One region of the Bradyrhizobium sp. UFLA05-153 genome, then DNA from elsewhere that is predicted to be linked to it. Evidence: predicted binding sites of a transcription regulator. Region 1 holds the regulator's gene; the other holds the start of a gene.
The links. Region 1 encodes PhoB, which activates phosphate uptake and scavenging genes when phosphate is short. Its sites were predicted from a motif close to TGTCATNNANCTGTCAT; they were not measured.

Region 2: the regulator PhoB is predicted to act here: its motif matches at 2,075-2,091, upstream of Q2941_RS00355 (Orn/Lys/Arg family decarboxylase).

The regions. Positions count from the first base shown of each region.
Region 1 is NZ_JBBIAM010000072.1:24,798-30,123, reverse strand. It holds gene pstA (phosphate ABC transporter permease PstA) at 1-285, shown strand, start outside; gene pstB (phosphate ABC transporter ATP-binding protein PstB) at 282-1,100, shown strand; gene phoU (phosphate signaling complex protein PhoU) at 1,112-1,828, shown strand; gene phoB (phosphate regulon transcriptional regulator PhoB) at 1,843-2,550, shown strand; gene Q2941_RS32645 (GcrA family cell cycle regulator) at 2,633-3,145, opposite strand; gene Q2941_RS32640 (aspartate aminotransferase family protein) at 3,603-4,811, shown strand; gene argF (ornithine carbamoyltransferase) at 4,811-5,326, shown strand, end outside.
Region 2 is NZ_JBBIAM010000001.1:69,975-75,300, reverse strand. It holds gene Q2941_RS00365 (AAA family ATPase) at 1-628, opposite strand, end outside; gene Q2941_RS00360 (universal stress protein) at 658-1,497, opposite strand; gene Q2941_RS00355 (Orn/Lys/Arg family decarboxylase) at 2,135-4,492, shown strand; gene Q2941_RS00350 (GNAT family N-acetyltransferase) at 4,494-5,072, shown strand; gene Q2941_RS00345 (hypothetical protein) at 5,091-5,303, opposite strand.

The DNA.
Region 1 (5,326 bases):
TACCGCGCGGCGCGCTCCGGCCTCATCACCGGTGTGCTGCTCGCGACCGCCCGCGTTGCCGGTGAGACCGCGCCGCTGCTGTTCACCGCCTTGTCGAACCAGTTCTTCAGCCTCAGCCTGAACAAGACGATGGCGAATCTGCCGGTCACCATCAACAATTTCGTGCAGAGCCCCTACGCCTACTGGAAGCAGCTGGCCTGGAGCGGGGCGCTGCTGATCACCCTGACCGTGCTTGCCCTGAACATTGGCGCGCGCATTCTTGGCGCCGAGAGGACTGCAAAATGAGCGATCTGTCCGTTTCCGTAAGTTCCACCGGACGTCAGGCGTCGCCGACGCTGCCTGAGGCTCCGGCCAAGGTGACGGTGCGCAACCTCAATTTCTATTACGGCGAGCACCACGCGCTGAAGAACATCAACCTGACGCTCGGCACCAACCGCGTTACGGCGTTCATCGGTCCGTCGGGCTGCGGCAAGTCGACCCTGCTGCGCATCTTCAACCGGATGTACGATCTCTATCCGGGCCAGCGCGCCACCGGTCAGCTCATGCTCGACCAGACCAACATCCTCGACACCAAGCTCGACCTCAATCTGCTGCGCGCTCGCGTCGGCATGGTGTTCCAGAAGCCGACGCCGTTCCCGATGACGATCTACGAGAACATCGCCTTCGGCATCCGCCTCTATGAGAAGATCTCCAAGTCCGAGATGGACGACCGGGTCGAGAAGGCGCTGCGCGGCGGCGCGCTGTGGAACGAGGTCAAGGACAAGCTCAACGCCTCCGGCCTGTCGCTCTCCGGCGGCCAGCAGCAGCGTCTCTGTATCGCCCGCACCGTTGCGGTGCGTCCTGAGGTGATCCTGTTCGACGAGCCCTGCTCGGCGCTCGATCCGATCTCGACCGCCAAGGTCGAGGAGCTTATCCAGGAGCTCGCAGAGAACTACACGATCGCGATCGTCACCCACAACATGCAGCAGGCGGCGCGCGTCTCCGACAAGACCGCCTTCATGTATCTTGGCGAGTTGATCGAGTTCGACGAGACCAGCAAGATCTTCACGTCGCCCAGCGACCGGCGCACCCAGGACTACATCACCGGCCGCTTCGGCTGAGGAGACAGGAAATGGCTTCTGAACATACCGCAAAGGCCTTCGACACCGACCTCCAGGAGCTCACGCGACTCGTTGCGGAGATGGGCGGCCTTGCCGAGCGCATGATCGTCGATTCCGTCGATGCGCTGATCCGCCGTGACGTCGCGCTCGGCCAGCGCGTGGTGGCGACCGACGCCGAGATCGACGCGCTCCAGAAGAAGATCGAGGAGCGCGCCGTGCTCACGATCGCACGCCGGCAGCCGATGGCGGTCGACCTGCGCGAGATCGTCGGCGCCATGCGCGTTGCGACCGATCTGGAGCGGATCGGCGACCTCGCCAAGAACATGGGCAAGCGCGTCGCCGCGCTGGAGACTGATTTCCATCCGCTGAAGCTGTTCCGCGGCCTGGAACACATGACCGACCTCGTGCAGCAGCAGGTCAAGTCGGTGCTGGACGCCTATGCCGCGCATGACCTGCCGGCTGCGATGATGGTGTGGAAGGGCGACGAGGAGGTCGACGCGATCTGCACCTCGCTGTTCCGCGAGCTCCTCACCTACATGATGGAGGATCCGCGCAACATCTCGTTCTGCATCCATTTGATGTTCTGCGCCAAGAACATCGAGCGGATCGGCGACCATGCGACCAACATCGCCGAGACCGTCTTCTACATGATCGAAGGTCAGGCCATCGCGGACAAGCGGCCGAAGGGCGATATGACGACCTTCGCCACGACCGTGCCGAACACTTAAGGAGCGACGACGCTATGGGCGCACGCATTCTGGTTGTTGAGGACGAGGAAGCGCTGACCGAGTTGTTGCGCTACAACCTCGAAGGCGACGGCTACGATGTCGAGACGGTGATGCGCGGCGACGACGCCGACACCCGCCTCAAGGAGCACATTCCCGACCTGATCGTGCTCGACTGGATGCTGCCGGGACTGTCCGGCATCGAGCTGTGCCGCAGGCTTCGCGCCAGGCCCGAGACCAAGCAGCTGCCGATCATCATGCTCACCGCGCGCGGTGAGGAGAGCGAGCGGGTGCGCGGGCTTGCGACCGGCGCCGACGACTACATCGTCAAGCCGTTCTCGGTGCCCGAATTGCTCGCGCGCGTGAAAGGCCTGCTCCGGCGTGCAAGCCCCGAGCGGCTCGCGACCATACTCGCCTTTGGCGACATCGAGCTCGACCGCGAGAAGCGCCGCGTGGCGCGCTCCGGTCGGCCGATCGACCTCGGCCCGACCGAATATCGCCTCCTGGAGTTCTTCCTGGAGCATCCCGGCCGGGTGTTCTCGCGCGAGCAGCTGCTCGACAGCGTCTGGGGCCGCGACATCTATATCGACGAGCGCACCGTCGACGTCCACATCGGCCGCCTGCGCAAGCTGCTCAATCTCGGTCGCGAGCAGGACCCGATCCGCACCGTCCGTGGCGCCGGCTACGCGCTGGATGATCGTTTCGCGAAGGCGGAGCAGACGTAAAAAAGCGCGCCGGATGGCGTGCTGACGTTTCTCGATCAAGCGTCCCGGCCTTGCACCGGGACGTTGTCGTTTGTGGCTGAACTCAGCGCGTGCCGGGCTTGGCCGGTGCGCGGCGGCGGTCGGCGGCCGGCTGGTAGGCGACGCGCGAGTGCTGTGCGCAGTAGGGCAGGCCCGAGAGCGACTTGCCGCCGCAGAAGAAGAAATCCGGGCTCGAGGGATCGCCGACCGGCCAGTGGCAGGTCGCCTCGTTGAGCTCGAGCAGCGACAGGCGCTGGCTCATCGGAACGACATTGTCATAGGTGATCGGATCGGGCTCGACCTCGACCTCGAAGGCCTGGGCGAGGGCGGTGTTGCCGCGCGAGATCGGGCGGCTCACCCGCATCATGTGCTGCGCCGGGCGCGCCTTGCGCGGCCGGGGAGCCGCCGAGGACGGGCTCTTGGCGCGGCCGGACAGGCCCAGCCGGTGCACCTTGCCGATTACGGCGTTGCGGGTCACATTCCCGAGTTCGGCAGCGATCTGGCTGGCCGAAAGCCCGGCTTCCCAGAGCTTTTTCAATTGCTCGACGCGATCGTCGGACCAGGTCAAAACCGTCATTGCACCCTTCCCCTCGCCGCGCGCCTGCCAATCCCTTGGGGCCGCGTGGCGATGTCTAAGCCTCGAAAAACCCGTGCCGCCAGAATCCCTTAAGGCTCGCCGGGCGCGAAAACGCACCTGAACGCTACGCCGGTACATGAGGACTAAGAGGATCAGAACTGCTGCACGAGATGTCGTATCTGACAGGGGAAACGCTACAATATGGCGTGACTCCCGCGCAAGAGTCTGCGGCTCCGCGTCCACATGTTCCGTCGCTAAAAGAACTCAAAAATGCCACCGCAAGACTACGGCCGCACGCCTTGCAGGGCCTTCTGGCGGCATTGACAGCGGTTTTTCCAAGCATAAAATGGTGACACGTGCCGCCCTTAAAAGGCGGCACGTTTCGTTTTCCGGGCAGGTCAACGATGCGCTGCGCAAGGCAGTCTCGTGAGCCAGCCTCAACATTCAAGTGACCGTCATGACCAAAAGCGCCGCGACGCATTTGCTTCCCGTTTTCGCCAGGGCCGAGCTCGGCTTCGAGCGCGGCGAAGGCTGCTGGCTGGTCGCGACCAATGGCGAGCGCTATCTCGATTTCACCTCGGGTGTCGCCGTGAATGCGCTGGGCCATGCACATCCCGCTTTGGTCAAGGCCTTGCAGGAGCAGGCCACGAAGCTCTGGCACATGTCGAACCTGTTCCAGAGCCCGGACGGCGAGAAGCTGGCAGTCAGGCTCTGCAACGAGAGCTTTGCGGACTTCGTGTTCTTCTGCAATTCGGGCGCCGAGGCGATGGAATGCGTAATCAAAGTGGTGCGCCGCTATCACGCCTCCAAGGGCCATCCCGAGCGCTACCGCATGATCACTTTCGAGGGCGCCTTCCATGGCCGCACGCTGGCAACGCTCGCGGCGACCGGCTCGGCAAAATATCTCGAAGGTTTCGGCCCGCAGCTCGACGGCTTTGACCAGGTGCCGCATGGCGACCTCGAAGCCGTCAAGAAGGCGATCGGCCCACAGACTGCAGGCATCCTGATCGAGCCGATCCAGGGCGAGGGCGGCGTACGCTCGGCTCCTCCCGCCTTCTATCGCGCGCTGCGCCAGCTCTGCGACGAGCATGGTCTTCTGCTTGCCTTCGACGAGGTGCAGACCGGCATGGGCCGCACCGGCGATCTCTTTGCCCATCGCCGTCTCGGCGTGACTCCCGACGTGATGTCGCTTGCGAAGGCACTCGGCGGCGGCTTTCCGATCGGCGCGTGCCTTGCGACCGCCGAAGCCGCCTCAGGCATGACGCCTGGCTCGCACGGCTCGACCTTCGGCGGCAATCCGCTCGCCGTGTCCGCGGCGAACGCCGTGCTCGACGTCATGCTCAAGCCCGGTTTCTTCGATCACGTGCAGAAGATGTCGCTGCTGCTCAAGCAGAAGCTGGCCTCCGTGATCGACCGCCATCCCGATGTCGTCAGCGAGGTGCGCGGCGAGGGGCTTTTGATCGGCCTCAAGGCCGTCGTGCCCTCCGGCGATCTCGCCACCGCGCTGCGCAACGAAAAGCTGCTCACCGTCGGCGCCGGCGACAATGTGGTGCGCTTCCTGCCGCCTTTGATCGTCACCGAGGCGGAGATCGAGGAGGGCGTCGCGCGGCTCGAGCGCGCCTGCACGGCGATCGAATCAAATCTCAAGGCACGGGCGGCAGGCTGATGAGCAAGACGCCCAAGCACTTCCTGGACATCAACGAGCTGCCGCTGTCGGAGCTCAAGAGCATGCTCGCCGCTTCCTCCGCCATGAAGGCGAAGCAGAAGGCGCATCAGCCGGTCAAGCCGCTCGAAGGCAAGACGCTGGCGATGATCTTCGAGCGTCCGTCGACGCGGACGCGGGTGTCGTTCGATGTCGCCATGCGCCAGCTCGGCGGCGAGCCCATCATGCTCACCGGCGCCGAGATGCAGCTCGGCCGCGGCGAGACCATCGCCGACACCGCGCGCGTGCTGTCGCGCTATGTCGATGCCATCATGATCCGCATCCTCAATCACGATGCGCTGCTCGAGCTCGCGGCGAATGCGACCGTGCCCGTCATCAACGGGCTGACGCGGCGTTCGCATCCCTGCCAGGTGATGGCCGACCTCATGACCTATGAGGAGCATCGGGGGCCGATCGAAGGAAAGACGGTGGCCTGGACCGGCGACGACAACAACGTTCTCGCCTCCTGGGCGCATGCC
Region 2 (5,326 bases), on a different contig from region 1:
CAGCCAGGTTCGGTGTTTCACCAATGACCGCCTGCTCCTTGGCGGAGCCTTCGCCGGTCAGATCGCCCACGACTACCATGCCGGTGGCGATCCCAACGCGGACCTGTAGCTTGGCGCCGAAATCTATCCGGAGGTTGGCTACGGCATCGACCAGCGCCAACCCCGCGCGTGTCGCCTGCTCGGCATCGTCCTCGTGCGCCTGGGGGTAGCCGAAATAGGCAAGCACGCCATCCCCCATGTACCGCGCGATGATGCCCTCATTCCGCGCGACGATCTCCGCGATGCAGTCGTGATAGGCGCCGATTACCGAGCGTAAGTCCTCTGGATCCAGTCGGGCAGCAAGCGCCGACGAGTCCACCAGATCGCAAAACATGACCGTGAGTTGGCGCCGCTCGGCGCTGTCCCGCGGCGCTGGTTTGGCGCTCCTTTGGGCCGATACAAGGACTTCACCCTTAAGTTCTGCAATCGCGCGCAGAATCTTTCGCCGGTGACCAAGCAGGACGCCGAGGTCCTTGAGGTCCTGCTCTGTGAGATCGCTGACGACCGAGAGGTCGATGGCGTGCTCGGCGAAACGCTGGGCGTACTCTCCCAAACCAATCGATGCTAGCCACTCTGCAATACCGGTCATGGCATACCTACGGCCTGTGCGATACGATGCTAATGCGCCAGCAGGACAGGCAAATCCGCGTGCTCCATGACATGGCTGGTGGCACCGCCGAATATCATTTGCCGCAACCTGTTGCGGGTGAAGGCTCCCTTTATCAGGAGATCGCAGCCCTGAGCTCTGGCCGCATCGAGGACCGCCTCGCCGGTGTTGCGATCTCCCAGTTCAACGCTCACCAGTTTGGCGGGAATGTCATTGTACTGCAATTGGCGAACTATCTGGTCCGCGGATGGGCCTGCCACGTCCTGTCCGCCAATCACCCTCAGCAACGTAACCCTTTCGGCCAAACGAAGCAGCGGCATCGCAAATGCGTTTGCACGAGCCTGTTCGGTACTCCCGTTCCAGTGGATCACGATGTTTGTCGCAATGCTTCTCGGCACGTCTGGTGGTGCCAGCAGGACAGGCCTGCCACTCTCGAACAGCGCAGACTCAATGACGCGGCGGTGAGGGCCGGCGGCATCCACGTCGGACCGCGGCATTACGATGATGTCGAAAGCACGTCCATAACTTCCGACAAAATCCTCACCTTCAGGTGCATTATCGAACCAGTCGAAGCATGGCCGGTTCGAGCTTGCGGTCGCCTTCGGAACCTCGTGCTTCAACATGAACGCCTCGAATGAACGACGCAGTTCGGCGATCTCCTCCTCACTCCTCTCATGGTACGAATCCAAGGAGAGCCCGGTAGCCAACTCTGCGACGACATATTGAGGTATGCTGAACCGGAGCGGAAAACCTTCGACATAGGCGCCAGTCCGTTGCGCCAGTCGTACCGCGACCTCGAGCGCGGATGTCATCATCGCCATGTTGTAGGTCGGTACTAGAATCGTTTTCATTCTCAACCCCCATGCTGGACACAAATCTCAGATGCGGCGCTGCTCATCTCCCAATGCAGTGACTTCCGAATGCTAGCTGTTGCCGAGGCAGACCGTTGGTGAGGCGCCAGCCATCCAGCACCCGGCGGCTTCTCGACCTCCATTTGGCGCCGCCTCACTTTATGATAGTATTGCCTGACGCGCCATTCGATGTCAGGCTGGCAAATAACGTCGTCTCTCCAACGGCGATCGCCACCTGCGTCCTTTCATCGTTCACTGGCAATCAAGAACGCACCGGGTGGCATCGCGACGGTCTTCTGCATCGTCGCGGAGTCTCAGTTTGACCACTACAAGAAGCGGTTGGCTGCTCGCTGCTCCGCTCTGAGAAGAGGCGCGAAAGCAACCATTGCTGATCGTCCAGTTGGGCCGGACGCAATCATTGTGATCGCTCCTGGCCCCTCGGGCAAATCACCGCGTCGGCTGCGAAGACGCTCCAAAGGACGCCCCGTGCCGCCAACCTCATGTCCGCTGGAAAGCCACGCGTCGCCTGCCCCTACAAACAGAGACGTCGGCAGCGGCGTCCCATCAGGGACGACGCTGTCATCGAACTGTCATCGAATATGCCGAGAGCTGTTGGCTTCGCTATTCGGGACCCACCATGGACTATTTCAAGCGCTTCAACTTCCTGTTCGCCGCCCCGGTGTTCGATGCCGACGACCTCGAGGGCATCCGCTTCAACCAGATCATCGAGGAGATCCAGCGCTCCGGCTTCGAGGTCGTGAGGGCCCGCAAGCTCGAGGATGCCGAGATCGCCGTGCAGACAGACGCCGCCATCGGCTGCATGGTGGTCGACTGGGGCAAGAAGGGGCTGGAGGGCAAGACCGCCGCCCTGATCAACCTGATGCGTCGCCGCGGTCTCGACTTCCCGATCATCCTCCTGATCCGCCGCAAGCGCTTCGAGGACCTGCCGGTCGAGGTGCTCGACTTTATCGACGGCTACGTCTTCCTGTCCGAGGAGACCCCGCCCTTCATCGCCAAGAACCTGATCAGCCGGCTCAAGCAATATGCGGAGACGCTGAAGACGCCGTTCTTCGGCGCGCTGGTCGACTATGCCGAGGAAGGCAACCAGCTCTGGACCTGCCCCGGCCACAATGGCGGCATGTTCTATAGCCGCAGCCCGATCGGCCGTGTCTTCGTCGAGCATCTCGGCGAGTCCGTATTTCGCGACGACCTCGACAATTCCGTGCTCGATCTCGGCGATCTCCTCACCCACGAAGGACCGGCGCTGAAAGCGCAGAAGGAAGCCGCCCAAATCTTCGGTGCGGAAAAGACCTATTTCGTGCTCAACGGCACCTCGACCTCCAACAAGGTTGCACTCGGCGCACTCGTCACCGACGGTGACCTCGTGCTGTTCGATCGGAACAACCACAAGGCTGCCCATCACGGCGCGCTGATGATCAATGGCGGCATCCCTGTCTACGTGCCGACCATCCGCAATGCCTGGGGCCTGATCGGCCCGATGCGCTGGGAGGAACTCGACGAGAAGGCCTTGCGCGAGGCGATCCGCAATCATCCGCTGGTCAGCGATCGCGACGCCTGGCGCAGGGAACGGCCGTTCCGCGTCGCCGTCGTCGAACAATGCACCTATGACGGCACGATCCACAGCGCCGAGATGATCTTGAAGCGCATCGGCCACCTCTGCGACTACATCCTGTTCGACGAGGCCTGGGCCGGCTTCATGAAGTTTCATCCGCTCTATGCCGGGCGTTTTGCCATGGGTCTGTCGGGCCTCACGCCAGACGCACCCGGCATCATCGCGACGCAGTCGACCCACAAGCAGCTCGCGAGCTTCTCGCAGGCGTCCCAGATCCACATCAGGGACCGCCATATCCGCGGCCAGAAGCGGCGCGTCGAGCACCGCCGCTTCAACGAAAGCTTTATGCAGCACGCCTCGACTTCGCCGTTCTATCCGCTGTTCGCCTCCCTCGACGTCGGCGCGCAGATGATGAAGGGCCGCTCGGGCGAGGTGCTGTGGGACGACACGATCCGCCTCGGCATCGAACTGCGCAAGAAGATCCGCGCCATGCGCCGCGAGTTCGAGGAGAAAGAACAGAACGTCGAGCGGCGCTGGTTCTTCGAGCCGTTCGTCCCCGATCGCGTTGCCATTCCGGATGTGAGCCGGCCGGGCGCCGCGCATAACGTCGCCTGGGAGACGCTCTCGACCGACGAGCTTGCCACCAATCCCGCGCTTTGGCAGCTCGGTCCCGACAGCACCTGGCATGGCTTCCCCGGCATGACCGAGGGCTTTGCCATGACCGACCCGAACAAGCTGACGCTGCTGACGCCAGGGTTCGATCGCGCCACCGGCACCTATGCCGAACACGGCATCCCCGCCCCCGTCGTCGCGCAATACTTGCGCGAGAATCGCATCGTTGCCGAGAAGAACGACCTCAACTCCCTGCTCTTCCTGCTGACGCCGGGCGTCGAGGCTAGCAAGGCTGGCACGCTGATCTCGGGGCTCGTCGCGTTCAAGAAGCTGCACGACGACAATACGCTGCTCGCGGACGCCATCCCCGAATTCTATCAACGACGGCAGGCGCGCTATGCCGGCGTGCGGCTGCGCGACCTCTGTGCGGAGATGCACCGCTTCTTCCGCAAGGCCGACGTCAGTGCGCTCCAGGCGCGTCAGTTCCTGCCTGAGCACCTCCCGGAGATCGCGCTGTCGCCGCGCGACGCCGCGCGCTGCCTGATCCGCAACGATGTCGACTATCTGCCGATCGAGGCCATCGCCGGCCGCATCGCGACGACGCCTTTCGTGGTCTATCCTCCCGGTATCGCCACCATCGTGCCCGGCGAGCGGCTCACGGAACGCGCGAAACCCATGATCGATTATCTCAAGATGTTCGAAACCTGCTTCAACACGTTTCCAGGCTTCGACGTCGAAATCCAGGGTGTCTACAAGGAGGTCGACGCCGCCGGCCGTATCGGGCTCTATACCTACGTGGTGGCCGAGTAGCATGAACGAAACCAGTGCAATGCGCACGAACGATGAGCCGGTCCTGGTCCGGCCCTCGCGCGACAGCGACGTCGAGGCGATGCGGGCGATCTACCGCCATCACGTCCGCCACGGCGTGGCGAAGGACGTCGAGGGCACCGGCGCGCCCGAGCCCGACGATCTGCGCGACCGGCGCAAGAATCTGCGGCAGACGCGCCTCCCCCACCTGGTCGCGACCTGGCGCGGCGAGGTGATCGGCTATGCCTATGCCGTGCTGTTTCGCAAGCGCCCGGCCTATCGCTACACCGCCAAGCACTCGATCTACGTCCATCACGACCATCTCGGCCGCGGTGTCGGACGCCTGCTGCTTCAGGAGTTGGTCGACGCTTGCGCCGCGGCCGGCTTCCGCCAGATGATCGGCTATATCGACGCCGACAATGCGCCTTCACTGGCGCTGCACGAAAAATTCGGCTTTGCCCGGGTCGGGTTGTTGTGCGGGGTCGCCTACCGCCATCGCCGCTGGTCCGATACCGTCATGGTGCAGCGATCGCTCGGCGCCGGCGCGACTGCGGCGCCGCCTGCGTCCATCCTCAGCCGCTGAACGCGCCGGACCTCCGCCTCAGGACGGAAAATCGGCCGCCTTCACATGAATACGATCCGCATGCAGGGACCAGTGATGTAACGCCTGGTCCTTGCAGAATTTCAGCTTGGCCTGCTCGGTCGCTTCGCGTTCACAGGAAGCGTCGATTTCCAGGGTTCCCTGGCAGACCTCACTCTGCCGGCCGTACTCACCGAGCACGTCCTTCATGAACCTGACGACATAGCGTGACATGGGACCTCCTGCTGCCCCGGCAG